Regions from separate parts of the Roseateles sp. DB2 genome, predicted to be linked through region 1. Evidence: predicted binding sites of a transcription regulator. Region 1 holds the regulator's gene; each other region holds the start of a gene.
What was found. The regulator FNR, encoded in region 1, switches genes on or off when oxygen is low (the NO sensors DNR and NnrR bind a similar motif). The targets are predictions, from matches to a motif close to TTGATNNNNATCAA.

Region 2: ACS5PK_RS09045 (acetyl-CoA hydrolase/transferase C-terminal domain-containing protein) is a predicted target of FNR. The motif match lies at 3,597-3,610, and genes of this name have one in related genera.
Region 3: ACS5PK_RS04585 (cation-translocating P-type ATPase) is a predicted target of FNR. The motif match lies at 2,494-2,507, and genes of this name have one in related genera.
Region 4: ACS5PK_RS07290 (DUF2249 domain-containing protein) is a predicted target of FNR. The motif match lies at 1,653-1,666, and genes of this name have one in related genera.

Annotation. Positions count from the first base shown of each region.
Region 1 is NZ_JBPZGY010000001.1:246,347-253,427, forward strand. It holds gene ccoN (cytochrome-c oxidase, cbb3-type subunit I) at 1-58, shown strand, start outside; gene ccoO (cytochrome-c oxidase, cbb3-type subunit II) at 77-703, shown strand; gene ACS5PK_RS01000 (cbb3-type cytochrome oxidase subunit 3) at 715-894, shown strand; gene ccoP (cytochrome-c oxidase, cbb3-type subunit III) at 887-1,801, shown strand; gene ccoG (cytochrome c oxidase accessory protein CcoG) at 1,829-3,292, shown strand; gene ACS5PK_RS01015 (hypothetical protein) at 3,302-3,568, shown strand; gene ACS5PK_RS01020 (hypothetical protein) at 3,600-3,887, shown strand; gene fnr (fumarate/nitrate reduction transcriptional regulator Fnr) at 4,025-4,762, opposite strand; gene hemN (oxygen-independent coproporphyrinogen III oxidase) at 4,941-6,350, shown strand; gene ACS5PK_RS01035 (urease accessory protein UreH domain-containing protein) at 6,445-7,081, shown strand, end outside.
Region 2 is NZ_JBPZGY010000004.1:377,178-384,258, forward strand. It holds gene ACS5PK_RS09030 (DHA2 family efflux MFS transporter permease subunit) at 1-127, shown strand, start outside; gene ACS5PK_RS09035 (hypothetical protein) at 162-404, opposite strand; gene ACS5PK_RS09040 (SPFH domain-containing protein) at 412-1,305, opposite strand; gene ACS5PK_RS09045 (acetyl-CoA hydrolase/transferase C-terminal domain-containing protein) at 1,400-3,544, opposite strand; gene ACS5PK_RS09050 (GGDEF domain-containing protein) at 3,759-4,577, shown strand; gene miaA (tRNA (adenosine(37)-N6)-dimethylallyltransferase MiaA) at 4,623-5,549, opposite strand; gene ACS5PK_RS09060 (pseudouridine synthase) at 5,561-7,081, opposite strand, start outside.
Region 3 is NZ_JBPZGY010000002.1:461,684-468,764, reverse strand. It holds gene ACS5PK_RS04585 (cation-translocating P-type ATPase) at 1-2,421, opposite strand, end outside; gene ACS5PK_RS04580 (c-type cytochrome) at 2,575-3,081, shown strand; gene ACS5PK_RS04575 (response regulator transcription factor) at 3,148-3,525, shown strand; gene ACS5PK_RS04570 (PAS domain S-box protein) at 3,530-7,081, shown strand, end outside.
Region 4 is NZ_JBPZGY010000003.1:498,006-505,086, forward strand. It holds gene ACS5PK_RS07285 (NnrS family protein) at 1-1,121, opposite strand, end outside; gene ACS5PK_RS07290 (DUF2249 domain-containing protein) at 1,310-1,579, opposite strand; gene ipdC (indolepyruvate/phenylpyruvate decarboxylase) at 1,699-3,327, opposite strand; gene ubiT (ubiquinone anaerobic biosynthesis accessory factor UbiT) at 3,359-3,835, opposite strand; gene ACS5PK_RS07305 (U32 family peptidase) at 3,848-4,819, opposite strand; gene ubiU (ubiquinone anaerobic biosynthesis protein UbiU) at 4,839-5,846, opposite strand; gene ACS5PK_RS07315 (Crp/Fnr family transcriptional regulator) at 6,069-6,845, shown strand; gene ACS5PK_RS07320 (DUF2789 domain-containing protein) at 6,912-7,081, shown strand, end outside.

The sequences.
Region 1 (7,081 bases):
GGTCGGCGTCGGCAAGGTGCAGGCACAACCTGTCCCCGCTGTCGCGGCTCACGCCTGAGGCAAGGGAGAACTCAACATGGCTAACAACAACCACGCCGTTTCCGGTCACGAGAAGATCGAGACCAGCAACTTCCTGATGATCGTGCTGGTGCTGCTGACGGTGGTCGTCGGCGGCATCGTGGAGATCGTGCCGCTGTTCTTCCAGCGCTCGACCACCCAGCCGGTCGAAGGCCTGAAGCCCTATACCGCGCTGCAGCTGGCCGGCCGGGACGTCTACATCCGCGAGGGCTGCTACAACTGCCACTCGCAGATGATCCGCCCCTTCCGTGCCGAGACCCTGCGCTACGGCCACTACTCGGTGGCGGGTGAGTTCGTCTACGACCACCCCTTCCAGTGGGGCTCCAAGCGGACCGGTCCCGATCTGCACCGCGTGGGCGGGAAGTACAGCGATGAATGGCATCGCATCCACCTGAACAACCCGCGCGACCTGGTGCCCGAGTCCAATATGCCGGCCTACCCCTGGCTCACCAAGGCTCTGGTGGACCCGGCCGACATGGCGCCCAGGATGAAGGCCCTGCGCACGGTGGGCGTGCCCTACACCGATGACGAAATCGCCAAGGCTGGCGAGGACGTCAAGGGCAAGACCGAGATGGATGCCGTCGTCGCCTATCTGCAGGTGATGGGCACCGCCCTGAAGAAGTAAGGAGGCACCCCATGGACGTCAATGACCTCCGCATTGCCTTCACGCTGTTCTCCATGGTGATCTTCCTGGGCATCGTGTCCTGGGCCTTCTCCAAGCGGAACAAGCAATCCTTTGACGAGCTGGGCGGTCTGCCCCTGATGGACGATCAGGCCGCCGGCGCAATCTCCTCCCAAGGAGGCCGCAATGAGTGACTTTTTCTCCAGCGGCTGGTCGACCTTCGTCGCAGCTGCCACCATCCTCGGCCTGGTGCTGTGTCTGGTCCTGCTGATCATCGCCAGCCGCCGCCGCGTGATGGCCGATGACAACACGACGGGCCACGTCTGGGACGTGGACCTGCGTGAGATGAACAACCCGCTGCCGCGCTGGTGGATGGGCCTGTTCGTGATCACCGTGGTGTTCTCGGGCATCTATCTGGCCATGTACCCGGGCCTGGGCAGCAACGAGGGCAGCCTCAAGTGGTCCAGTGCTGGTCAGTACGAGGCGGAGCAGGCCAAGGCCCGCGCGGCCCTGGAAGGCGTGTACGCCAAGTACAAGTCCATGGACGCCGCCGCGCTGTCCAAGGATCCGTCGGCCATGGCCATTGGTGAGCGTCTGTTCGCCAACAACTGCGCCGGTTGTCATGGTTCCGATGCCAAGGGCTCCAAGGGCTTTCCCAACCTCACCGACAACGATTGGCTGTACGGCGGCGCGCACGAGACCATCGTGCAGACCATCAGCGGCGGTCGCAACGGCGTGATGCCCCCGATGGCCGCGGCAGTCGGTGGCCCCGAGGACGTCAAGAACGTGGCGAACTATGTGCTGAGCCTCTCCGGCAGCCCGCACAACTCGATCGCTGCCCAACTGGGCAAGGCCAAGTTCGGCGCCTGCGCCGCTTGCCACGGTCCTGATGGCAAGGGCAACCAGGCCATCGGTGCGCCCAACCTGACAGACAAGGTCTGGCTGCATGGCTGGGGTGAGGACGCTGTCATTGCCATGATCAACAACGGCAAGAACAACGTCATGCCGGCCCACGCCTCGCGCCTGAGCGCTGAGCAGGTCCATGTGCTGGGCGCCTATGTGTGGGGCCTGTCGCAGGGCACCGCCGTCGCCGCAAAGTAAGTTCCTTCGCAACAAGGATTGATCCCCATGAGCAGTAGCAGCGATACCCCCTCCGCAGCAGCGTCCAATGCCCTTGCGGGCGACGATGCCGCCCGTGAGATGGTGTCGCTCTACCAGGCTCAGAAGAAGATCTACCCCAAGGCCGTCAGCGGATGGTTCATCCGCTGGCGCTGGGCCTTGGTCTGGTTCACGCAGCTCCTGTTCTATGGGCTGCCCTGGCTGGAGTGGAACGCACGTCAGGCCGTCCTGTTCGATCTGGGCGCCCGTCGCTTCTACGTCTTCGGCCTGGTCCTGTATCCGCAGGACTTCATCTACCTCACGGCGCTGCTGCTGATCTCGGCATATGCGCTCTTTCTCTTCACCGCAGTCGCCGGTCGACTGTGGTGTGGCTATGCCTGCCCGCAGACGGTCTACACCGAGATCTTCATGTGGATCGAGCGCAAGTTCGAAGGTGACCGCGCAGCCCGCATGAAGCTGGATGCCGCGCCCTGGTCCCTGGCCAAGCTTGGCCGCAAGGGCGGCAAGCAACTGGCCTGGATTCTGCTGGCCGTCTGGACCGGCTTTACTTTCGTCGGCTACTTCACCCCCATCAAGGTCCTTGGGGCTGAGGTGGCAGCCCTGGGCCTGGGGCCCTGGGAACTGTTCTGGGTGCTGTTCTACGGCTTCGCGACCTACCTCTTTGCCGGCCACATGCGCGAGCAGGTCTGCAAGTACATGTGCCCATATGCGCGCTTCCAGAGCGCCATGTTCGACAAGGACACGCTGATCATCAGCTACGACGTCGAGCGCGGCGAGCCACGCGGCTCGCGTGGCCGCAAGATTGACATCAAGGCCGCTGGCCTGGGCTCCTGCATCGACTGCAATCTGTGCGTGCAGGTGTGCCCGACGGGCATCGACATCCGCAACGGCCTGCAGTACGAATGCATCGGCTGCGCGGCGTGCATCGACGTCTGCAATGGCGTGATGGACAAGATGGGCTATCCGCGCGGCCTCGTCCGCTATGACACACAGAACGGCCTCAGTGAGCACCTCAGCCGTACGCAGCTGATCCGCCGCATGTTCCGGCCGCGCGTGCTCATCTACTCCGGCATCCTGGTCCTGATCTGCGTAGCCCTGTTCTGGCACATGCTGACCCGCACGCCTTTCAAGGTCGACGTCGTGCGCGACCGCGCCTCGCTTGCGCGTCTGGTGGATGACGGCTACATCGAGAACGTCTACCGCTTGCAGGTCATGAATGCCACGGAGCAGACGCAGTCCTACACCATCACCGCGGACGGGCTGCAAGGCCTTGTGCTGACGCCGCCCCTGCGTCTGAGCGTCGGGCCTGCCGAGGCGCGCTGGGTGTCCGTGGCACTGCGTCTGCCGCCGCAGACGGCACAATCGGCGGGCGGTGGTGCCCACGAGATCCATTTCCGCATCGTCCGCGATGCCGTGGCTGGCGAAATGCCGAGCCAACTGGTCGAAAAATCCACCTTTGTGGTTCCCCGCTAGGAGCGAAACATGGCTGACATCCAATCTTCCTCACCCGCGCCGCGCGCCTGGTGGCACGAACGCATGATGTGGCTGGTGGTCGGCGGCCCTGCGGCGGTGGTCCTGGCCAGCTTCGTGACCCTGGGCATGGCAATCAAGCATCCGGACCCTGTGATCGAGACGCAGCAGCGTGTCTCTGCGGACAGCGCCGCGGACGGCCCGCAAGCCGCCGCCCTTGCTCCGGCCATCGCAGCCCGTAACCATGCCGCCACCGGCGGCCCAGCGAGCGGCAAGTAAGCCCTCGCAGTCCATCGTGGAGGAGACCGGGATGGGACTGATTGGTGAGAAACCGGGCCCCGCGCGCTGGGCCATGCACATACTCTGGCCGGCCTTCGTGATGGCAGGCGTGACCGAGGCGCTGGTCTTCGCCCTGGTCGACCCCATGGACCTGAGCTGGTTTGGCATGTCACCGGTGCAACTGAGCCGTGAGGCGGTCTACACCTTGAGCTTCCTGGCCTTCTGGCTGCTGATCAGCCTGGCCTCGGCGGTGACGATGCTGCTGGCCACGCTGCCGCCTGAATCTGGGCAGGGGCATCCGAGGCGCTGGCCGCAATGAGCGGTCGGCCGGACCGCTGCCCGAGGCGCAGGTCCACCGATCTGCCGCTGCTTGCCTCACTTGACAGGAGGCGGTAGCTCAGAAAGCACAAAGCCCGCCTTGCAGCGGGCTTTATGCTTGCAGGGAGGAGGGCGCCTTTAGCTGCAGTGCGCGGTGTTCACCAGCTTCTGCAGGCCGTCCTGGTTCAGGATGCGGATCTGGCGCTGCTTCACTTCCAGCAGGCCTTCGTCCTGGAACTTGGAGAAGGTGCGGCTGACTGTCTCCAGCTTGAGGCCCAGATAGCTGCCGATCTCTTCACGCGTCATGCGCAGTACCAGGGCCGAGGCGGAGAAGCCACGGGCCTGCAGGCGCTGGGTGAGGTTCAGCAGGAAGGCGGCCAGGCGTTCTTCGGCACGCATGGAGCCCAGCAGCAGCATCACGCCATGATCACGGACGATCTCGCGGCTCATGATCTTGTGGAACTGGTGCTGCAGGTCGGTGAACTCACGGGAGAGCTCCTCGAGCTGGCCATAGGGGATCACGCAGACCTGACTGTCTTCCAGGGCCACTGCATCGCAGGAATGGCGGTCATTGCTGATGCCGTCCAAACCCAGCAACTCGCCGGCCATCTGGAAGCCGGTGACTTGGTCTCGGCCATCTTCAGAGGAGACGCAGGTCTTGAAGAAGCCGGTACGGACGGCGTAGAGCGACTGGAAGGCATCGCCCGTGCGGAACAGGGTGTCCCCGCGGGATACATTGCGGCGCGTGGCCACCAGGCTGTCTAGCTGGTTCAGGTCCGACTCGGACAGCCCGACGGGCAGGCACAACTCGCGCAGATTGCAGCTGGAGCAGGCGACCTTGAAGGGCTCGATCTTGATCGGGGTCTGGGTATTCATAGGGCTCATTATGGGCTGGGACTGCCGGGGCGGCGAGGGATTGTCAATGGCCGCGACTGCTTCAGGGCAAAGCTAGGACATGACGCTCCTCAAGGCTGCAGCCATTGTTTACCCGGGCTCCTTGATCAATCTTGATACAGGTCAATCAGTGCTTGTGCAGGCTTGGCACAGTGGCGACATGGAAACCATCAACACTGCCGCCCTGCCGGGCATCACCGAGGATGTGCTGCGCCGCTTCGATGTGTCCGGTCCGCGCTACACGTCCTACCCGACGGCCGACCGATTCGTTGAAGCCTTCTCTGTCGAGCAGTACAAGCAGGCCCTGAACCAACGGGCTGACGGCGGGGTGGTGGGAGGCGGGGCGCCCCTGTCCCTCTACATCCACATTCCCTTCTGCGAGTCCGTCTGCTACTACTGTGCCTGCAACAAGGTCATCACCAAGCACCATGACCGGGCCGCAGAGTATCTGGAGGTTCTGGTCCAGGAAATGGACCTGACGGTGACGGAGCTGCGGCGAGCGCAGGCGATATCGCAATTGCATTTCGGTGGAGGCTCTCCGACCTTCCTCAGCGACGAGGAACTGACGGGGCTGATGGAGGCGATCAAGCAGCGCTTCAAGCTGGCGCCTGGCGCCGAGGTGTCGATCGAGGTCGACCCCCGCACCGTCACCGAGGCCCGCCTGAAGCACCTGCGCCAGCTGGGCTTCAATCGCCTGAGCTTTGGCGTCCAGGATTTCGACCCGGAAGTGCAGAAGGCCGTCCATCGGGTGCAGAGCTATGAGATGGTCGAGAGCCTGATGCAGCAGGCGCGCGCCCTGGGCTTCGAGTCCACCAATGTCGACCTGATCTATGGCCTGCCCCAGCAGACGCCGGAGAGCTTCCGACGCACCATCCAGCAGGTGGCGACGCTCAGGCCCGATCGCATCGCGCTGTACGGCTATGCCCACCTGCCCACGCGCTTCAAGCCGCAGCGACGCATCGATGCCAGCCAGTTGCCGGTTGCCGCCTCCAAGCTGACCATGCTGTCCACTGCCCTCAGCGGCTTCGTGGGGCATGGGTATTCCTACATCGGCATGGACCACTTCGCGCTGCCCAACGACTCGCTGGCAGTCGCCAAGCGTCAGGGGCGGCTGCATCGCAACTTCCAGGGCTACAGCACGCAGCCGGACTGTGACCTGATCGGCCTGGGCGTCTCAGCCATCGGCCGCGTGGGTGCCACGTACAGCCAGAACGCCAAGACGCTGCCCGAGTACTACGACGCCATCCGCCAGGGGCAACTGCCCATCCAGCGCGGCCTTGCGCTGACCCGCGATGACCTGGTGCGCCGGGCCATGATCATGGCGCTGATGTGCCAGGGCCGCGTGGAGTTCGAGTCCATCGAGCTGGCCCACCTGATCAAGGTGCGTGAGTACTTCCGCGCAGAGCTGGAGCAACTGTCTTCCATGCAGGAGACGGGGCTGGTCGTGCTTGAGCCCGAGGCCATCCAGGTTACGCCGCTGGGCTGGTACTTCGTGCGGGCGGTGGCCATGGTTTTTGACCGCTATCTTCAGGCTGACCGCACGCGCGCGCAGTTCTCGCGCATCATCTGAGGGGAGCGTTCCCCTCATTCGTGACCAGCCGCCCTGGCTCAGAAGGCGTTCGGGCACCGAGGCTCACCACCCACACTTCGCATCATCGCCGCCTATGGAAGCAGCTCTCGTCGGCTCGGCCCTGCTCATGGGTCTGGCTGGCACCCCGCACTGTGCCGTAATGTGCGGCGCCCCGTGCGCTGCGCTGAGCCAAGGCTCGCCGCGCAGTGCTGCCCACTTTGGCTTCCAGTTCGGGCGCCTGCTCAGCTATGGTGTGGCCGGTGCGGTCGCGGCGTCCAGCGTCTCGCTGATGGCGCACTGGGGGCAGACGGTGGCCTTGCTGCGACCCTTGTGGCTGCTGCTGCATCTCGCGGCCCTGGCGTTGGGCATCTATCTGCTCTGGAAGGCGCGGCAGCCGGCCTGGCTGTCTGCACTCGGGCGCGAAGGCAGTCGCGATGGCGCCATCCCACTCGCCGCGCTGGCCGCGGGCGGCCCTGCGCTGAGCACGCCGCAGCGCCCGCGCTGGCGCGCCCTGCTGGCGGGCCTGGGCTGGGTGGCATGGCCTTGCGGCCTGCTGCAATCGGCCCTGTTGCTGGCCGCCCTGGCCAATGGCGCCCTTGGCGGCGCGGCCGTGATGGGTGCCTTCGCGATCAGCTCCGGCCTCGGGCTGGCACTGGGGCCGGCCATTCTGTGGAAGCTGCTGGGCCTGGGCCAGGTGGAGGAGGGGCGCGGCATGCGCTGGGCCACCCGCC
Region 2 (7,081 bases), on a different contig from region 1:
CACCCGCGCGGCCGATGACATCTTCATCGCCTCGGCGGCCATCTTCCTGGTGCTGATTGCCGCGGTGTGGCTCACCAAGCGTCCACCGCGCCTGGCGGCGCCGGTGGATGCGGGCGGCGCGCACTGAGGGCCGCTTGCGCCGAAGCAAAAAAGGCGGGGACTCAGCGGTCCTCGCCCTTTTCACTTGTTGCAGGCTCGTCTCCCTCGGAGTCCTTGGGCGGCCGGCCGCGCTTCGCCGCCGGCGCGGTGTCCAGGCGGATGCCGCGCCGCTGCAGGGCCTCCCGCAGCAGGTACTCGATCTGTGCATTGCTGGACCGCAGCTCACGTGCGGCCAGACGCTCGATCTCGTCCCACAGCTCTGGCGGGAGGCGAAGCAGGAAGCTCTTCTTGCCCGGGCTGGCCATGCAGGGCTCAGTTGTAGAGCGTGCCAGCGTTGACGATGGGCTGGGTGTCCTTGTCGGAGCACAGCACCACCAGCAGGTTGGACACCATGGCGGCCTTGCGCTCGTCGTCCAGCACCACGATCTCGCGTTCGGACAGGCCCTTGAGCGCCGACTCCACCATGCTCACCGCACCGTGCACGATGCGTTGGCGGGCGCTGATGATGGCCTCGGCCTGCTGGCGGCGCAGCATCACCTGGGCGATCTCGGGGGCGTAGGCCAGGTGGGTCAGCTTGGCGTCCAGCACCTCCACGCCGGCAGCGGCGAAGCGTTCCTGCAGCTCGGCCTTCATGGCTGCGGCCACCTCGTCCTGGCCGGCGCGCAGGGTGGTCTCGCCGTGGGCGAGGTCCTCGCCGTCGTCATAGGCGTAGAGGTTGGCGGTGTGGCGCAGCGCGGCCTCGGCCTGGATCTGCACATAGGTCTCGTAGCTGTCCACGTCGAAGAGGGCCTGGGCTGTGTCGCTCACGCGCCAGACCACGGCGGCGCTGATCTCGATGGGATTGCCGCGCTTGTCATTGACCTTCAGTGTGGGCGAGACCAGGTTGCGCGAGCGCAGGGAAAGGCGCTGCTTGCCGGCCAGGGGATTGGCCCAGCGCAGGCCCGGTTCGCGGTCCGTGCCAATGTAGCGGCCGAACAGGGTCATCACCCGGCCTTCGTTGGGCTGCTGCATGTACAGGCCTGCACCGACGAAGACCGACAGCACCATGCTCAGCACGGCCCCGATCAGGTGGTGGGCCACGACGGCCATGAAGGCGGCCAGGCCCCACAGCGCCAGCATGCCCAGCAAGGCCAGGTAGCCGTTGGTGGCGTGGGCGCGGCGCTCGGCCGTGGGGGCTTGCTGCGTGATCGAACGGACTGTGCTCATGAGGCCCTCCTGTGAATTAATGTGATATCACTTTAATTCCAGAATTGCTGTCTTGGCAAGTCCCCTTCGCCACGCAGCGCACATGCCCCCGCGTTCAGAGATTCGCCGCGAACAGGCGTTTGAGGAAGAGCTGCTTGAAGCTGTGCGCCTGGTCCAGGCCCAGGCGCTCCAGGTAGGCCTCGGGCACTTCGGGCAGGCCTTGCAGGCTGCGCAGGACCAGACCCACCAGCTCCACGGGATGGGTGCTGGCGTGCTTGAGCTTCTTCAGGGCGCGGACGATCTTGAGCTCGTCCTCCGTGAGGTCAGTGCCGAAGGGGAAGTCCGGCAGCAGGCCCTCATTGCGCCAGGGGCGCAGCAGCTCGCGCAGGGCCTCGGGTCGGTTGCAGCGCCAGGCATCCGGAAGTTGCCAGTCGGCGGCGAGCTTGCCGTGGGCCTGGGCTTCGCGCACCAGCTCGTCCTGGAAGCGGGAGTCGGCGATGCGGATCAGGGCCTGCACCACCTCGGTGTCGGTCCTGCCGCGCAGGTCGGCCACGCCGTATTCGGTGATGACGATGTCGCGCAGGTGGCGCGGGATGGTCACGTTGCCGTAGTTCCAGACGATGGAGCTGGTGAGGCCGTGGTGGTTGTCATGTGTGGCGCGCAGCATCAGGATGGAGCGGGCATCCGGCAGCGCATGGCCCATGGCAACGAAGTTGTACTGGCCACCCACGCCCGAGACCACCTGGCCTGATTCCAGGGCGTCCGAGCCGGCCGCGCCCAGCAGCGTCATCTTCATGGTGGTGTTCATGAAGCGGGCGTCGCGGCGCTGCAGGCGCTTGAGGCGCTCGCTGCCCAGGGCATCGCCGTAAAGCTCGTTGATGTAACCGATGCGGGTCATGGCGATCTGCTCGCGCAGGGGCTCATCCAGCTCGCGCAGGGTCTGGTAGAAGTCCCGAGGGCCCAGGAAGAAGCCACCATGTAGAAGGGCAGTCTGGCGCCAGCTTGTACCCAGCACCGCGCTCCAGGCCTGGAGGGTCTCGCTGCTGCCCAGTTCGGTAGGCAGCGTTCGTGCGGCCTCCAGCGTGAGGGTCTCGCTCAGCAAGCCCTGGCTTTGCCAATGCCGCAGTGCCGGGGCGTCCAGCGGCAGGGGCAGGGCGCCCAGGGTTTGCAGGGCCAGCAAGGTGCCCACGCTGGGGGTTTCGCTGAGCGCCCCTTCGAGCGCCAGGGTCTGCAGGGCCTCGTCCTGGAAGACGCGTCGTTTCACGATGCCGGCCCGGATCAGCTGCAGCAGGCCGTTGACGAACATCTCCGAGCAGCCATAGAGCCCCTGCTCGAAGGGCGCCAGCTCGCGTGTGGCGATGCCCTCCAGCGCGAGGCCGGCCAACATCTGGCGGAAGGCTGCCGGCCGCGTCTGTCGCACGATCAGGGCTTGAGCGATGGCGTCGCCCAGCGAGCCGATGCCGATCTGCAGCGTGCCGCCGTCCTTGACCAGGCTTGCGGCGTGCAGGCCGATGGCGTAGTCAGCCCAGCCGATGGCGGCATTGGGTGGAGCGAAGAGCTGGTGGCTGGTCGCGGGCGTCTCGACCAGGAGGTCCGCCAGGCCGGCGGGGACCACGGCAGGGCCGGTCATGAAGGGCAGCTGGCGGTTGATCATCAGCACAGTCAGCGGCTTGCGGCCCTGGGCGGCCAGGCGCTCGATGAGGTCCAGGCTGAGGTCCGGATTGCAGGAGAGGGACAGCTGCCGCCCGCCCGCGTCTGCCTCGTCACCGCGGCAGGCCACGGCCTGCAGGATGAGGTTGACGCCGTGGCTCATCATGTCCCGCACCACGAAGCTGTAGTTGGTGCAGACGAAGCCCTGCTGCGCCAGGGGGTTGCCCAGGTAGTCGCCGGTCTTCAGGAAGAACTCGTGGACCTCGATATTGGGCGGCAGCGCCTGCGCGCGGTGGTCCTTCACGTAGTCGAGGTCCGGGTAGTCGGCGAAGACCCGCTCGACCAGCGGACCCAGGAACTGCTGCTCCAGCTCACTCTTGCCCACCGGCTTCTCCAGCGACAGCGCGGTGAATATCTTCAGCCGACGCTCGGGCAGGTGGCTCACGCGACGATACAGGGCGTTCACCAGGGGGTTGGGCTTGCCCAGGCCCAGGGGAATGGCCATGACGATGTCGCCGGGCACCCGTTCGAGGATCAGATCGACGGCCCGCTCCAGGTCTTGGACAAGCGGGGCCGTACTGGCGAGGTGGGGGCTGAGGGGGGATGTCACGGAAGGTCTCCTCTGTTTGGCTGCAGTGTCTGCGCAGCCTGTTGTCAGTGGCTTGATATTTGGCAAGACATGACGTTGGTGACCGTCCCGCGCAAGGGGGGATTGCCGGGGCCCCTTGATCATGGTGCGAGGTGTCTGGAGGTGCGCGGAGTGTGCTGCAATATCGCCTGCAGTTTTCCCTGCCACTCCTTGCGCACCGCCCGCCTATCCGTTCATGTCCACGCCGCCGCCAGACCTCGAACACGATGCCCCCGCCTGGCTCCCCTGGTTCGGGCATTTCGTGACCCGCCGCGGGCTGTGGGCCGGCTTGACGCTGTTGTGCCTGACGGTCTGGCTGCTGGCGCTGGGGCTGTCCCAGTTGCTGATCACGCTGATGGGGCGTGGCGACCGGCTGGTGGCCACACTGTGTGCCTCGGCCTGCGCGCTGCTCATCACCGGGGTGTTCGGCTACCTTTTCCTGCGCCTGGTGCAGTTCCAGGACCAGACCCGGCAGCGGGTGAGTCACCACGCCACGCTGGATCCGCTCACCGACACCTTCAACCGGCGGCATTTCCTGCAACTGGTCGACCGCGAATGGTCCCGCGCCAAGCGCTACAACATGGATTGCGCCATGCTGCTGATGGACGTGGACCATTTCAAGCGCGTCAATGACACCCACGGTCACCTGTGTGGGGACCGGCTGCTGCGCGAGATCGCCCGCGTCAGCGGCGAGACGCTGCGGCAGGCCGACGTCCTGGCTCGCTTCGGCGGCGAGGAGTTCGCGGTCTTCCTGCCGCACACCGACCCCCTGGGCGCGCTGGACGTGGCCGAGCGCATCCGCGAGCGCGTGGAGCAGCTTCACTTCAGCTGGGAGGAGCGCGACGTGCCGGTGAGCGTCAGCCTGGGCGTGGCCTCGCTGCAGTATGAGCACCTGACCCTGGATCACCTCATCCACGACGCCGACGAAGCCCTCTACAGCGCCAAGGCCGCCGGCCGCAACTGCGTGCGGGCCAAGCTGGGGCTGCAGCCTGGCCATTCCAGTTACGCCCACTGAGGTCTCTGCGCCAGCGCGCTGACCACGTCCCCGATCAGCGCCCGATCAGCGACCCAGCAGGCGCTGGAGCTGCGCCAGGAGATGCAGCGGGGCTTGCGGTGACTGGCAGTCCAGCACGATGCGCCGCGGCATGGACCGCAGCCAGGTGATCTGGCGCTTGGCCAGCTGGCGGGTGGCCGCGGCGCCACGTTCCTGCAGCCCGTCGAAGCGGTCGGCGTCCAGGGCCTCCCAGGCCTGGCGGTAGCCTACGCAGCGCATGGAGGGCAGGCCCAGGTGCAGGTCGCCCCGGGCACGCAGGGTGCGGACCTCATCGACCAGGCCCTGGTCCAGCATCTGGGCAAAGCGCTGCCCCAGGCGCTGGTGCAGCCAGGCGCGGTCTTCGGTCTCCAGTGAGATCAAGGGCCAGTCCACGCCCGGGCTGCGCTCCTGCTGGGCATGCAGCTGGGACATCGTCTGCCCGCTGAGCTGCCAGACTTCCAGGGCACGCTGTATGCGTTGTGCGTCGTTGGGCGCCAGGCGCGCGGCGGTCACCGGGTCGATGCGGGCCAGCTCCTCGTGCAGGGCCGGCCAGCCCTGCTCGGCGGCGCGGGCGTCGAGCTCGCGGCGCACGGCTTCGTCTGCCTGGGGCAGGGGCGAGAGGCCGTCGAACAGGGCCTTGAAGTAAAGCATGGTGCCGCCCACCAGCAGGGGCAGGCGGCCGCGCGCCAGGATCTCTGCGGCCAGTTGCTGCGCACTGCGCGCGAACTCGGCGGCGGAGTAGGCCTCCAGCGGGTCGATGATGTCGATCAGGTGATGCGGCACTGCCGCCATCTCGGCCGCCGAGGGCTTGGCCGTACCGATGTTCATGCCGCGGTAGACCAGGGCCGAGTCCACGCTGATGATCTCGACAGGCAGGTACTCGGCCACCTTCAGCGCACAGGCAGTCTTGCCGGTGCCGGTAGGGCCGGCCAGGCAGATGGGCTTGAACTGCATGGCCGCCGGGGTCAGAATTTTTCCCAGGGCGCCAGGAAGCGCCACTGGCCGACGGGCAGGTGGCCCAGCGGGATGCGGCCGATGCGCACGCGCTTGAGCGCCGTCACCTTGAGGCCGACAAGCTCGCACATGCGGCGGATCTGGCGCTTGCGGCCCTCGCGCAGCACGAAGCGCAGCTGGTCCTCATTGGCCCAGCTGACCTTGGCCGGCTTGAGCTCCACGTCGTCCAGCATCAGGCCATGGTTGAGCAGGGCCAGGCCTTGCTCGTCCAACTGGCCGGATTCGTTCTTCACGCCGTTGATGCCCACGTACTCGACGCGCACCAGGTATTCCTTCTCGATGGTGGAGTCGTCACCGATCAGCTGCTTGGCGATGCGACCGTCCTGGGTCAGCACCAGCAGGCCGGTGGAGTCGATGTCCAGGCGGCCCGCAGGCGCCAGGAAACGGCTGTGGCCAATGTGGTACTTGATGCCGGCGGGATCGTCCTTCCAGTGGGTGTCGCTCTTGACCAGCACGGCGGCGGGCTCGTAGCCGTCCTCGGCCTGGCCGGACACATAGCCGATGGGCTTGTGCAGCAGGATGGTGACGCGCTGGGCCTGCTGCTGGCGGGCGGCGGGGTCGACCTCGATGCGGGCCTCGGGGCCCACGCGCTCACCCAGGGTGGCCAGGTGGCCGTCCACCTTGACCCAGCCGGCGGCGATCCATTCGTCGGCCTCGCGGCGCGAGGCCAGGCCCAGCTCGCTCATGCGCTTGGAGAGGCGCTCGCCCTCGGCGCTGTTGCTGCGTTCAGGCGCGGGCTGCGGCGTGCGTGGGGGCTGCTCGGGATGCGATCGCAGCGCGGTCTGGCGGCGCTGGTCGGGTCGGGCCGCGGCATCACGGCCGCGCACTGGACCGCGCTCTGGGCCGCGGTGCTCAGCGGCCTGCTCGTTGCGACGCGCAGGGCGCTGCTGGCCCCAGCCCTGGTCCTGGTCGGCATGGCGACGGGGGCCTGGGCCGCGATCATCACGCGCGCCATGGCCGCGCGAGGGCTCATGGTGTGAGCCATGCGGGCGGCGCTCGTCCGGGCGGCCTGCGCCATAGGCCTTGCGCTGCTCGCCGCGAGCGGGGCCACGGAATTCTCCGCGGCCTTCACCTCGGAAGTCGCCCCTGAACTCCCCCCGGGGATCGCCCTTGAGTTCCCCCCGGCTGGGGCCGCGGTCACCGCCGCGAAAGTCAGGGCGACCTGGTCCGCGGCCATCACCGCGGCCATCACCGCGACCTTCGAACCGGCCCCCAGAACGGCTTTCAAAGCGACCGTCGTCGCGGCCCTCGTAGCGATGACCGGCACGACCGTCGCCCCGGCCTTCGAAGCGGCGCTCGTCGTCTCCGCCGCGCGACCAGCCGCCGGGGCGATCGCCCCGATCAGTGCGATCACGACCCGCCGGGCCTTCGCCGCGGAAGGGCTTGCCGCCGGGTCTGCCAGGCTTGGCCCCGAAGCCGGGCTTGGCACCGGGCTTTCCGGGGCGGTCCGGCCGGCCCGGACCTCGCCCGTC
Region 3 (7,081 bases), on a different contig from region 1:
GGCTGCAGCGCTCACCGCCCAGAAGGTCCGTGCGGCTGGCCCCAGCAGGGAGCGCCAGCCCAGGCCCAGGCTGAGGTCCAGGCCCACCAGACCCAGATTGCCCAGGGTCAGGCCCAGCATGGCCAGCGTACGGGCCTGTTCGGTCGAACGGCCGGCATCCAGGGCCCAGGCATAGAGGCCCAGGGTCGCGAGCAGCAGGAGGGCGCCCTGCATCAGCGCCATCTGCAGCAGGCGCGGCGCCAGCAGCCCCTCCTCGCGCCGCCGCGGCGGCCGCTGCATCAGGTGCGGATGCTCGGGTGCGCCCTCGAAGGCCAGGGAGCAGATGGGGTCGATCACCATTTCCGTCAGCACCACATGCGCCGGCATCATCAGGGGCGGCAGGCCCAGCAGCACCGGCAGCAGGGCCAGTCCCGCGATGGGCACGTGGATGGCGACGATGTAGGCCATCACCCGGCGCAGGTTGTCGAAGATGCGCCGGCCCATGCGGATGCCGCCCACGATGCGGCCGAAGTCCTCGTCCAGCAGCACCAGGCCAGCGGCCTCACGGGCCACGTCGGTGCCGCGCACGCCCATGGCGATGCCCACATGCGCCGCCTTCAGCGCTGGCGCGTCATTGACACCGTCGCCCGTCATGGCCACGGTCTCGCCCAGGCGCTGGAAAGCCTGGACCAGGCGCAGCTTCTGCGCCGGCATGACGCGGGCAAAGACGCGCACCCGGCGCAGGGCCAGATCCAGGGCGGTGTCGTCCAGCGCGGCGATCTGCTCGCCCGTCAGCGCGCCGGCCTGCACCTCGATGCCGGCCTGGCGCGCGATGGCCAGGGCCGTGGCGGCGTGGTCGCCGGTGATCATGGCCACACCAACGCCCGCGGCGCGCGCCTGCGCGACGGCCTCGGGCACGCTGGCGCGCAGCGGGTCCTCGAAGCCCAGCAGGCCCTGCCATTCGAAGCCGTGGTCATGCGCCTGCAACGGCATCTCGCCAGCGCCCACGGGCCCGGCCGCCACGGCCAGCACGCGCAGGCCGGCCTCGGCCATGGCCTGGACCTTCGGGCGCAGCGCGGCCCAGCGCGCTTCGTCCAGATGGCAAAGGTCGGCCACCGCCTCAGGGGCGCCCTTGGCCGCGATCCAGCGCTGGCCGTCGGGCGCTGTCCAGACCTGGGAGAAGGCCAGAAGCGAGGGGCTCAGCGGGTATTCGTGCAGCAGCGTCCAGTCCGGGTGCAGGTGCTCGGAGCCCGCCAGGTCCGCATCGCCGCGCAGTAGCACGGCCTGGTCCATGGGGTCGGCGCCGCCGCGGCGCGAGGCCAGCATGCCGAACTCCAGCAGGCGGTGGACCGCCTCGGGCAGGGACGCGGCATCGGCCGGCCCCTTCAGCGGCAGGTCCAGCTCGGGCGTGCACAGGCGGCGCAGGCTCATGCGGTTCTCGGTCAGCGTGCCGGTCTTGTCCACGCACAGCAGGGTGGCCGACCCCAGGGCCTCGATCACCGCCGGGCGCCGCGCCAACACCTGGATGCGTGCAAGGCGCCAGGCGCCCAGGGCCAGGAAGACGGTCAGCGCCATCGGAAACTCTTCCGGCAGCAGGGCCATGCCGATGGCGATGCCCGACAGCAGGCCCTGCAGCCAGTCGCCCTCCCGCCAGCCATGCCACAGCACCAGCAGCAGGCTGGCGCCCAGCGCGGCACCGCCGAAGACCTGAACCACCCGGCGCAGCTGCTGCTGCAGGGGCGTGCTGCTGCTGTCGATGCCAGCCAGCGAGGCACCGATGCGCCCAAGCTGCGTCTGCCGCCCTGTGGCGCTCACCTCCAGCAGCCCATGGCCGGCCACGACCAGGGTGCCGGCATGCAGCCAGGGGCTGTCGTCGCCGCCGGGGGGCGGGGCGGCGTCGCGCGCGTCGTCGGGCACCCAGGGCCTCTTGCGCACGGGCACGGATTCGCCGGTCAGCAGTGATTCGTCGGCCGTCACGGCGCTGGCCTCGATGAGGCGGCCGTCCGCGGACACACGATCGCCCTCGCCCACGGCGATGAGGTCGCCAGGCACCAGCTCGCTGGCGGCGCGCCGCTGCCAGCGCCCCTCCCGCAGCAGGCGGACCTGCGGCTGGGCCAGCGAGCGCAGGGCATCCAGGGCATGGGCGCTGCGGCGCTCCTGCAGCACCACCAGCCCCACCGTCAGCAGGGCGAAGACGCTCAGCAGCAGCCCCTCGCCCAAGTCGCCCAGCACCAGGTAGATGGCCGCCGCCACCAGCAGGAGCAGGAACATGGGCTCGGTGGCCACGCTGCGCAGGGTCTGCAGCAGGCCCTGGCGCTCGTGGTCCTCGAGCACATTGGGCCCGAAGTGAGCCAGGCGCTCGCGGGCCTCGGCTTCGCTGAGGCCTGAAGGGGCAGAGGGGTTGTGCGCCGCGGCGGACGCGGGAGCGGAGGACGGCTGCATGGCGGGCGGGCGGAAGGCGGTGTCCGACTCTAGGGCAATCCGCCTGACCTGGATGTGACGCAGGGCCAGCGCTTGACATGGCTCAAGACAAGCCGGGGGCGACATGGCATGCTGGATCTCATCCGCCCTGCCGGCGCCTTTGCGAGAGCCATCATGCAAGACCTGCCCCCCCTGCCCCGCCCGGCCGCCCCGCGCCGTCGCCTCTGGACGGCCCTGGGCCTGTCGATGGCACTGGTGCTGGCCGGCTGCGGCGTCATCGTGCAAAACCGCCTGCCCGCCGAGGCCCTGGCACGCCAGAGCAAGGCGCCGGGCACGGTCTACACCGGCTGGCGCGTCTTTCAGGACAAGTGCGCCCGCTGCCACGGCGCGGATGCGACAGGCACGGCGCAGGCGCCAGACCTGAGCCTGCGGGTGCGCGACATGGGCGCCCGCCGTTTCATGGCCCTGGTGCTGAGCCGCTACGACTGGGCCCTGCCCGCCGGAGCCGACCCTGCCAGCCGCGAGGCCCAGCTCGATGCAGTGCTGCAGGGCCGCCAGGGCGCGCTGGCCATGCCGGCCTGGCAGGGCGAGCCGGTGGTGACGGCCCATATCGCCGATCTCTACGCCTACCTGGCCGCCCGTGCGGACGGCTCGCAAGGCCCGGGACGCCCGGCGCCCTGAGCTTGCCTCGCCACCGGCGGGGCTATGCTGCAGGTAAGAACGAAGGCTGACTGCAAGGGAGGTTCCATGCCAGCCAAGCGAATCTTGATCGTGGACGACCAGGCGGAGACCCGCCGGCTGGTCCGTTGGGGGCTCACGGACAGCGGATTCACGCTGCACGAGGCCGCCAATGCCGCTGGCGCCCTGCAGCTGGCCCGCGCCCTGCATCCCGAGCTCGTGATCCTGGACGTGGTGCTGCCCGGGGACACCGACGGACTCGCCCTGTGCCGGCAGTTCCGAGCCGACGCCGAACTCGCCACGCTGCGCGTGCTCATCCTCTCGGCCAACGCCGATCCCAAGGACCGGCTGGCGGCCATGGACGCCGGTGCGGACGCCTATCTGTCCAAGCCCTTCAGTCCGGTCGAGCTCGACCGGCAGGTCCAGGCCCTGCTGAGCAAGACCTGACCCCATGCTGCGCCCTCCCTGGCGATGGCTGCTGCTGCGCCGCCCGGAAGGGCTGGCGGCCACGGTGCTGCTGCTGGGGCTGCTCATCGCCGCCTGCTCGGGCATCTGGATTGAGCAGCGCGAGACCCGTAGCGCCCAGGCGCGCTTCGAGCGCCTGGCCGAGAGAGTGGAGCGCGAGGTGGCGCGGCGCCTGCAGCTGCCGGTCTACGGCATGCACGGCGCGCGCGGGCTGTTCGCGGCCACGGGCCACGTCACCCTGCCCGAGTTCCGGACCTATGTGGACTCTCGGCAGCTGGCGCAGGAGTTTCCCGGCATCCGGGGCTTCGGGCTGATCGAGCGGGTACAGGAGGAGGCGCTGGCGTCCTTCATCGACGCCCGTCGGCGCGAAGGCCAGCCCGACTATGCCGTGCAGAGCCTGGCGCCAGGCGGCACTCATTACCTGATCAAGTACATCGAACCCCTGGCCGCCAACCGACCTGCCCTGGGGCTGGACCTGGCCGGAGACGCCATACGCCGGCAGGCGGTGGAGCAGGCCATTGACACCGGCAACCCCGTCATCAGCGATCGCCTGACGCTGCGCCAGGACGCCTCGCAGTCCGTTGGCTTCTTGCTGCTGGTGCCCTTCTATCGTCCAGGCAGCGACCCATTGACCGTCGAGCAGCGGCGCCGGGCCCTGATGGGCTTGCTCTTCGCCCCCCTGGTCGCTCACGAGATGTTCGAGCAGCTGGGCTACGTCACCGACGGCCAGTTGGCCGTGTCCCTCTATGCCGGCGAGCAGGCGGACGCGGCGCAGCTGATCCACCGCTCCGATCCCGAGCTGGACGAGCAGGACGCCGCCTTCAGGACCTGGCGCACCCTCACCGTCGCCCAGCGCCAGCTCAGCGTGCAGGGCCTCAGCACACCACTCTTCGAGCAGTCCTCGGTGAGCCTGGGCTGGCTGGGCGTCACCGTCGGGGGCGCCCTGCTCAGCACTGCCCTCGCCTTTGCGACCTGGCTGCTGGCCTCCGCCCGCCTGCGCGCCGAGGCACTGGCCCATGCCATGACCGCCGACCTGCAGCGCCTGGCCCTGGTCGCCCGCGGCACCTCCAACGCGGTGATCGCCACGGACGTGCAGCTGCGCATCAACTGGGTCAATGAAGGCTTCACCCGCATCACCGGCTACAGCGCCGAGGAGGTGCTGGGCCGCACGCCGGCCGAGGTGCTCAGCAGTGGTCAGGCCGCGCCGGAAACCCTGCACACCCTGGCGGAGGCCGTGCGCGAGGGCAAGGGATGCCGCGTGGAAATCCTCAACCGCCGCAAGGACGGCCGCCTCAACTGGGTGGACACCGAGCTGCAGCCCGTGCGAGACGAGGACGGCACGCTGACCGGCTTCATCGAGATCGCCCTGGACATCACCGAGCGCAAGACCGCCGCCGAGCAACTGGCTCGCGAGCAGCTGCGCCTGCAGAGCATCATTGATGGCACCGGCGCCGGCACCTGGGAATGGGACCTCGCCCATGACACGGTGCGCTTCAACGAGGAATGGGCCCAGATGCTGGGCTATACCCTGGCTGACCTGGAACCTATCACCAAGAAGACCTGGGAGCGCCTGGCCCACCCGGAGGACCTGCAACGGGCCACGCGCGTCCTCATGGAGCACCTGCAGGGATCGGCGCCGCAGTACGAAGCCGAGATGCGTCTGCGTCACCGGGACGGGCACTGGGTCTGGGTCATGACGCGCGGCAAGGTCGCCACCCGCGACGCGCAGGGGCAGCCGCTGCTGGTAGCGGGCACGCATCTGGACATCAGCAGGCGCAAGCGCATCGAACAGGACCTGCGCAACAACGAGGCTGTCCTCGAGCAGGCGGGCCGCATTGCCGGCGTGGGTGCCTGGCAGGTCGAGCTGGGATCACAGCGCCTGCACTGGAGCGTCCAGATGTTCAGGCTCCATGATCTGGACCCCGCATCGCCCCAGCCCAGCCTGGAGGAGGCCCTGCGCTTCTTCGATGCCGATACCCGCGAGCGGATCGCTGCGGCCACCCACGCATTGGTGACTGAGGGCTTGCCTCAGGACCTGGAGCTGCGCCTCATCACCGCCCAGGGGCGGGAGATCTGGGTGCGCTCGGTGGCCCAACCTGAGTTCGAGGGCGAGCGTGTGGTGCGCATCGTCGGCACCTTGCAGGACATCACGGAGCGGCGCCGGCTCGAAGACTCCCTGCGCCGCAACCACGACGTGCTGCGCAGCGTGCTGGAAAACCTGCCCTGCGGCCTCAGCGTGTTCGATGCGCAACTGCACCTGGTCGCCGACAACCAGCTCTTCCGCGAGCTGCTGGGCTTCCCGCCCCAGCTCTTCGAGGCCGAGCTGCGCGGCGAGCCGGTCCAGTTCGAGGAGATCATCCGTTTCAATGCCCAGCGCGGTGAATACGGCGAGAGCCAGGACCTGGACGCCACGGTGAACGCCATCATCGAGCGGGCCCGCCGCCCGACCCTGCACCAGTTCGAGCGCACGCGGCCCGACGGCACGGTGCTGGACATCCGCGGCGCCCCCATGCCGGGCGGCGGCTTCGTCACCACCTACATCGACGTGACCCAGCAGCGCCACGCCGCCCAGGAGCTGGCCAAGGCCATGATGCTGCAGAAGGCCGTGATGGATGCCTCGAGCAAGGTCGCCATCATGGGCTCCAACCGCCAGCGCATCGTCAACGTCTTCAACAAGGGCGCCGAGCTGATGACCGGCTACAGCGCGGCCGAGATGATCGGCAAGGCCCGTGCCAGCGCCCTGTTCGATCCCGTGGAGCTGGAGGCCTATGGCCGCGAGGTCTCGGAGCAGGTGGGCGAGCCGCTCAGCGGATTCGCCGCTCTCGTGCATCCCTCCCAGCTGGGCCGCGAGGTGGAGTGCCACTACGTGCGCAAGGATGGCAGCAGCTTCCCGGCCCTGCGCGTGGTCACCGAGATGCGCACGCCCGACGGCGAGCTGTTCGGCTACCTGGGCGTGGGCTTCGACATCAGCCGCCAGAAGCAGACCGAGGCCGAGCTGCGCGAGGCCACCGCCGCCGCCGAGGCCGCCAGCGCCGCCATGGGCCAGTTCCTGGCCAATATGAGCCACGAGATCCGCACGCCCATGAACGCGGTGCTGGGCCTGCTGCAGCTGCTGCAGCGCACGCCGCTGGACGAGCGCCAGCGCGACTACGTCAGCAAGACCGAGCGCGCCGGGCGCTCGCTGCTGGGCCTGCTCAACGACATCCTGGACTTCTCCAAGATCGAGGCCGGCAAGATGCAGGTGGACAGGCACCCCTTCTCGCCCCAGACCCTGCTGGACGACCTGCGGGTCATCCTCACTGGCAACGTGCGGCACCGTCCTCTTGCATTGCATTTCGAGCTGGACCCGGCCCTGCCGCCGGCCCTGCTGGGCGACAGCCTGCGCCTGCAGCAGGTGCTGATCAACCTGGGCGGCAACGCGATCAAGTTCACGGCCGAGGGCCAGGTGCGGGTGAGCCTGCGGCGCGAGCCGCCGCTGGCAGAGGACCCGCCGGGCAGCGTGCGCCTGCAGTTCCGCGTCAGCGACACCGGCATCGGC
Region 4 (7,081 bases), on a different contig from region 1:
CTCCACAGCAGGGCCGAGGCCAGCGCGGCGCCCATCAGCCATTGCGGCATCAGCAGCGGCAGGGCCACGCGGACCAGGGCTGCGGCGAACATGCAGAGGTAGGCCGTGGTCTCCACGGGCCCGGCCTGCAGACGGCGGCCGGTGTGACCCAGGGCCGTGCGGGTGATCATGCCCAGTGTGATCATGCCGATCACGCCCACCGTCAGTGCGTGGGTGGCCGGGCCGCTGGGCAACTGCCACAGCAGCGCGGCGATGCGCAGGCCCAGGTGCACCGGCAGCCACAAATAGGCTGCATGCAGCACCCACACCAGCGGATTGCGCCAGGTCTTCCAGGGCTGCCACAGCATCCAGCGCCAGCTGTGCGCCAGCAGAGCCAAGCACAGCACGGCAAAGCTCAGACCGCCGCCCACGCCCAGGGCGTCCAGCACCAGCAGGGCGATCACGCTGCCCAACGATGCCTGCTCCACCCAGGGCTCGCGCCGCGCCTGCATGCCCGGCACGCCATTGTTGGAGAACATGGGCACCACGCGTCCGGCCATCACTGCGATCATGAAGAGCACGATGTCCAGCCCCAGTGGCAGACCGGCGCTGCTCAGCACGGGCAGCTCCAGCAGGCCCATGCTGCCCAGGTGCAGCAGTGCGCTGCCCAGGCCCATCAGCAGCAGCAGACCGACGAAGAAGTAGTTGCGCCGATTGCCCGCCTTGTGCAGAGCCTGCCACAGGCCCCAGGCGGCGGCCCAGGGTACGGCCACATTGAGCAGCAGGGATGCCCAGCCCCAGGGCCCCAGGACTGCCAGGCGTGCCAGCACCCACAGGGCGGCCATGGCCTGCAGCGGTCGGCCTGTGGGCGTGGCCTGGCCGGACCAGTTGCGCCCGGCCGTGAAAAGAAAGCCGATCACCACTGCCAGCGCATAGCCGAACACCATCTCGTGCGCATGCCAGGCCGCGCCCTTGATCAGGGCATGAGGCAGCCAGCCGCTGAACTGCAGCGCCCACAGCGGCACCATCAGCAGGGCCTGCAGCGCGGCCAGCAGGTAGAAGGGCCGGAAGCCCAGCTGCCACAGGGCAAAGCCATCTCGCCGAACAGGCGGTTCTTCCAGGCGCAACAGGACAGTACTCATGGCGTCAGTGCTCCAGCTCGACACAAGAAAAATCAACGCAGTCAGCCGACCACAGCGAGTGGCGCCCGAGGATATGGCCCCACCAGTCCTGCAGGCGCGCCCTCAGGGACTGAGGGCGGATACAAGCGCCTTGGCGTTTGCGCCTGCCAAAGGACCAGGCCTCCAGCCTGGTGCGGCCTGCAGGAGGCTCAACTACAGCAGCCGCAGCAGCTCTTGCCCGCAGGCTTTCGGGAGATGCGCACGCGCCACTGCTCCGGGCCGGATTCCAGGGCTTCCCAGTCGAACTGGCCCGGCCACAGGACCTGGAACTGCCGGTGCAGGGGCTCGGGGTTGTGGTCATTGCTGAGCTCCAGCCAGCCGCCGACAGGCAGGGCCTCGAAGGCGCCGAAGATGGCCGGATGGCGTTGCTGCGGTGGCAAGCTGGGAACGTGGATGTGGGGAGCTGTGGTGGTGTTCATCTTTAAAGCTCTATTTTGAATGTAGGAATTGTGCCGAGCGGAACGGTGTAAATCAACATCTGAAATGTTTCTTTTGATCTGGGTCAAGTGGCGGCGACCGTCGGCCTTTGGTGAGGGGCTCAGTCCTCAGGCATGGAGAGGCGCTTGACGGCCTTCACGAAGCGGCTCAGCGTGGGGGATAGGGAGCCGGACGGCAGTCTCGCATCGATCAGCTGGAAGCGGTCGCGCTGCTGCAGGGCCTGGTCCAGGGCCACGCGCAGCTCGCCCACGGTGGCGACGCGATAGCCGCTGCCGCCCATGCCGGGCGCCATGGCGGCGAAGTCCCAGTCGCCGCGGCCGTGGTAGTGCCCTTCGGGCTGGAAGGTGCGCAGCATCTCCCAGCTGCTGTTGTTGAAGACCACGACGATGGGGTCCGCGCCCAGGGCGCGGGCATTGCCCAGCTCCCAGCCCGTCATCTGGAAGGCGCCGTCGCCGACCAGGATCAGCGGCCGACGGCCGGTGGCCACCTGTAGCCCGAGGCCGGCTGGCACGCCATAGCCCATGCTGGCGTAGTAGCCCGGCGCCAGCAGGTCGCCCGGGGCTAGTTCCAGCGCGCTGAAGAGGCAGTCGCCCACGTCGCTGGCCACGGGCATGGCGCCGTGGCGCTGCTGAAACTCGTTGAGCACCGCGATGATGGCGCCGGGGCTCAGGAGCGAGTCAGGCCCGGGCAGCTCGGGCGAGGGCCGGGAATGGGGGGGCGCGGAGGGCCGCAGCGGCCGGGTCAGCAGGCGCAGCAGCAGGGCTTCGACCAGGTCCTTGATGGGCACGTCGTGGTAGCTGTGATGGCCCATCTCGACCCGGCCCTGCCAGACGCGGATGCCATGGCGGAAGTCGATGGGTCGGCGGGCGGCGGCGAAGTTGGTGTCGCTGAGGATGGCGCCCAGCAGCAGCAGGCCGTCCGAGTTCTCGACCTGCTCGGTCAGCGCCGCGTCCCCCGCCAGGCCCAGGTAGGTGCCGAGCAAGGGGACACCGGCGTCGTGCAGCAGGCCCCGGCCCATGAGCGTGGTAGCCACCGGGATGTCCAGGCGCCGCGCCAGCTCGGCCACCTGCGCCTCGATGCCGTAGCGCCTTATCTCCACGCCCACCAGCATCAGCGGATGTCGGGCCTGGCGCAGGCGAGCCAGCAGTTCGTCGGCGCAGGCGGCCAGGCGTTCGGCGTCCACAGGCCGCATCTGAGGGGCAGGCGCGGGTTCGCAGGGGCGGGCGGGCATGTCGCGCGGGATTTCCAGATAGACCGGGCCGGCCTCGCGCAAGGCCGAGTCCAGCACGCGGGCGATCTGGGCAGGTGCGGAGCGCGGGTCGTCCAGGCGGGCCTGGTCCACGGTGATCTCCTGGAAGATGCGCCACTGGCTATCCAGGGACTTGACCTGGTGATGCAGCAACAGCCCGCTGGCCGCCTCGTGCGCTGCCGGGGCGCCGGAGAGGATCACCAGCGGCACGCGCTCCGCATAGGCGCTGGCGACGCCGTTGACGAGGTTGAGTGCCCCTGCGCCATAGGTGACTGCGGCTACGCCGAGACCGCCTCGCGCGCGCGAGGCCGCGTCCGCCGCGAATGCCAGCGCGGGCTCATGGGACAGCGGATGCAAGGGCAGTACTTCGGCCCTCTGCATTTCCAGGAAAAGGGGCAGGGCGAAGTCCCCGGGGATGCCGAAGACCTCCGTGGCGCCGCGCGCCTTCAGGGCCTGCAGCAGGACTTGGGTGAGATGCATGGCGTGCTCCGACAGATGGGGCGGCAGGGCTTCAAAGCGGACGCCCGAAGGCGGTGGCGGGCAGCAGGGGCCCAATGGCGTCGAGGGTGTTCTTGAGCATCAGGCCGAACTCGGTGTCGCCTTCCATGACCAGGGCGCGGTCGAAGAAGAGACGGTCGGCGTCCTCCTCGCCGCGCAGCAGCCGCCACAGGGCCGGCGTGCGGGCGCGGATGCGCAGCAGCACCGGCGCCTCGCGCGGGGCCAGGGTGAAGCCGGCATCACCCAGCAGCAGGCGTAGCCGGATGCCAGGCTCCAACAGCTCCAGCTCCATGGCCTTGTGCGACAGGCCCTGGCGCTGGCTGGCATCCAGGCGCGGCAGCAGGAACTGGTCCAGCAGGCGCGCGGCAACGAAGGAAGGCGGCTCCACCGGCAGGCGCCGCACCACGCCGCGGACGTGGTCCAGCAGCATCTTGTGCAGGCCTGCGGGGGCCGAAGGGTGGGAAGCGGGATCGCGCAGGGGGGCTTGCATGAGGATCTCCTCTCAGACCAGGGCCAGCATGCCTGGCTGCTGGTGGGCAAATCCATGGACCAGGGTGCCGGGAAGGTCCAGGGTCTGCAGTTCGGCCAGGGCCTGGTCGGCATCGGCCGCCTGCCGGTAGACGGCATCGAACAGGGCCAGCGCGCGGGCGAAATCGCCGCTGCAGGGCGAGAGGCGCAGGGCCTGCACGCCGGTGGCAAGGACTTGCGTCCGCGCCTGGATCAGGCACTGCAGGCCGGCCGACTGTGTCTGGATGCCGTTGAGCGCCAGGAAGGGCTGGCCCTCGCTGGTGCGCAGCAGCAGGCCGTCGGCGTCGTCGCGGCAGCGGAAGTCGCACTGGTCTTTGCTGAGGCGGTGGTGGCGCGCGGTGAAGCAGCGGGCCGAGAAGGCCAGGGTCATGCGGCCGAAGACCAGGAGCTCCGTGCTGAGGGCCCGTCCCTGCGCCTGCACCGCGCCTGGCGCCGGGTTGCAGCGCGCGATGGCCGCGAGCGACAGCTCGGCCGGCGGCACCCAGATACTTGCCCCCAGGCTGGCCAGCTCTTCCAGCGCGGGGCGGTTGTAGACGTTGATGTGAGGGCCCAGCACCAACTGGCTGCGGCACGCCAGGGCAGTCTGCTCGCAGGTGAGCCTGTGCCAGACTCGGAGCGCTGCAGCATCGCCGGCCTCGAAGTCCATGGGCGTTTCGGCGTTGAGGGCCGCCTCGGCCAGGCGGCGCATGCCGCGCAATTCAGCCTCGGACATCAAAAGCGGCATGCTGGCCAGGCGCACGCGCTTGCCAGCCTGCTGAAGCTCCCGGGCGAGGGCCAGCCAGTCCTCCAGGGAGAACTCGTTGCGGCGAGAGCAGGTGACCTCGCCCAGCACGAGGGTGTGGGCAGGGCTGTCGGCCAGCTCGGCGTAGAAGTGCATCAGCGTCTGGCGCGGCCACCAGTACTGCAGGGGGCCGACGGTGAGGGTGGGTGCGTGTGTATCAGTCATGGGCTGTACTCGCTGCGCTTCATCGCCAAGGCCGGTCAAAGGCGCCCAGGGTGCTTTGCTGGCCCTCGGCCCAATGCGACAGGGCCTGTTGCCAGGCGGGCGCGACGGTGTATCGATCGCTGGAGGCGGCGCGGTCGATGGCCTCGCGCCAGACCTTGCTGACCTGGGACACATAGGCCGGGCTGCGCTGGCGCCCCTCGATCTTGATGGCCCGTACACCGGACTCGATCAGTTGCGGCAGCAGGGCCAGGGTGTTGAGGCTGGTGGGCTCTTCCAGCGCGTAGTCGCGCCGGCCCTGTACGTCGAATCGGCCTTTGCACAGGGTGGGATAGCCGCGGGCTTCGTCGGCCGCGTAGTGGTCGATCAGCACGCCGTTGAGGCGGGCCTCGACGCCATCGCCGCGTTCCTGCCACTGGACGGCCGAGGGGGGCGAGCAGACCCCATGCGTGTTGGGCGACTGGCCGGTGGCATAGGAGGACAGGGCGCACCGGCCTTCCACCATCACGCAGAGGCTGCCGAAGCCGAAGACCTCGATCTCCACCTCGGTGTGGCGGATCACGTGCTGGACCTGCTGCAGGGTCAGTACGCGGGGCAGCACGGCGCGCTGGATGCCGTAGCGCTCGCGGTAGAAATTGATGGCCTCGTAGCTGGTGGCCGAGGCCTGCACGGAGAGGTGCAGGCGCAGCGCTGGGTGGGCCTTGGCCGCGTAGGCCAGGACGGCGCTGTCGGCGACGATCAGCGCGTCGGCGCCAAGCTCCGCAGCACAATCCACCGCGGCGATCCAGGGGGTCAGGTCCTGCGATTGGCCGTAAGTGTTGAGGGCCATCAGCACCTTGCGGCCGCGTTGATGCGCATAGGCAATGCCGCTGCGAACCTGCTCCAGATCGAAGTTGAGGCCGCCGAAGTTGCGGGCGTTGGTAGCGTCCTTGAGGCCCAGGTAGACAGCATCGGCGCCTGCATCCACCGCCATCTGGAGGGCGCGCAGGCTGCCGGCCGGGCACACCAGTTCTGGTTTGTTCAGGCTCATGAATGGAATGGGCGGAGCCCAGCGTTCTTAAAGTTGCAGAATGTATGAACCTTATTGGGGCGTGGTTTTGCGCCCGCGCAAATGCAGGTGGTGCAGGGGCCTGGGGGAATCGCTGATCAGCCAGAAGGGGGTGGCGTTGACGCCGCTCAAACCCGAACGCTGAGTGGCGCCGCAAAGTGCGGCTTGTGCACGATTCAGTGGCACGACTCCGAGGAGACCCGCATGGGATCGATCGACTACGCATCGACGGCGGCGCCAGCACCCGAGGGCGCCCTGGAAAGGACGCATCGCCGGCGTGCCGCCGCGATGGCTCAGCCCCATATTTCCGAACGCGTGGCTGCGCCGCTGCGTGAAGTGCTCATCGAGGCCGGCCAATGGCGCCGAGTGCCGGCCGGTCAGCCGCTGTTCGAGCAGGGCGAGCACTGCGAGACCATGTGGCTGCTGCTGGAGGGCAGTGTCTGTCTGGGGCACCACGACAGCCAGGGCGAATGGCGCCAGTTCCGTCTGGCCGAGGCGGGCGAGTGGATGGGCTGCGCAGCCTGCTGGTTGCGCGAGGCGCATAACTTGCGCGCCGTGGCTGCGGTGGACGTGTTGGCCGTGGGCATGAGTCGCAGCCAGATCGACGCATGGGCAGTCGAGGACCCGGCCGCCTGGCGCGCCGCCATGGAATCCGTGGTGGATGCACTGGCTGAGCTGCAGCTGCAGCAGACCCGCCAGGCTGTTCGCCGCGAGAGCCTGGATGCGCTGGGGCGCGTGTCGGAATGGCTGCTGGACATGTGGCGCCGGCAAGGCAGTACCGTGCGCTTCATCCAACGCAAGAAGTACGTGGCCTCGCAGCTGGCGATCACTCCGGAAACCTTCTCACGCTGCCTGCGCCAGCTCGAGGAGGAACAGTGCATCAGCGGCGCGGGCTACGAGTTGCAGATCCTCGCTCCGGACCTGCTGCGCCAGAAGGCCAGGCCCCGCTGCGAGGACAGGGCTGCAGCAAGCCGTTGCTGATCTGCGATGCGGGACAGGGCGCTGGATGCCGCTAAGCTCTGGGCTGGCCAATTCCCGGAGCCGCCCATGCAAGCCCCCGTGCACCGATTTTCCGATCTCTTCGCCCAGCTGGGCCTGGCCAATGACGCGGCCAGCATCGAGGCATTCCTCCTGAACCATTCGCCCTTGCCGGACACGCTGCGCCTGGAGGACGCTCCCTGCTGGAATGCAGCGCAGGCCGCGCTGTTGCGCGAGGA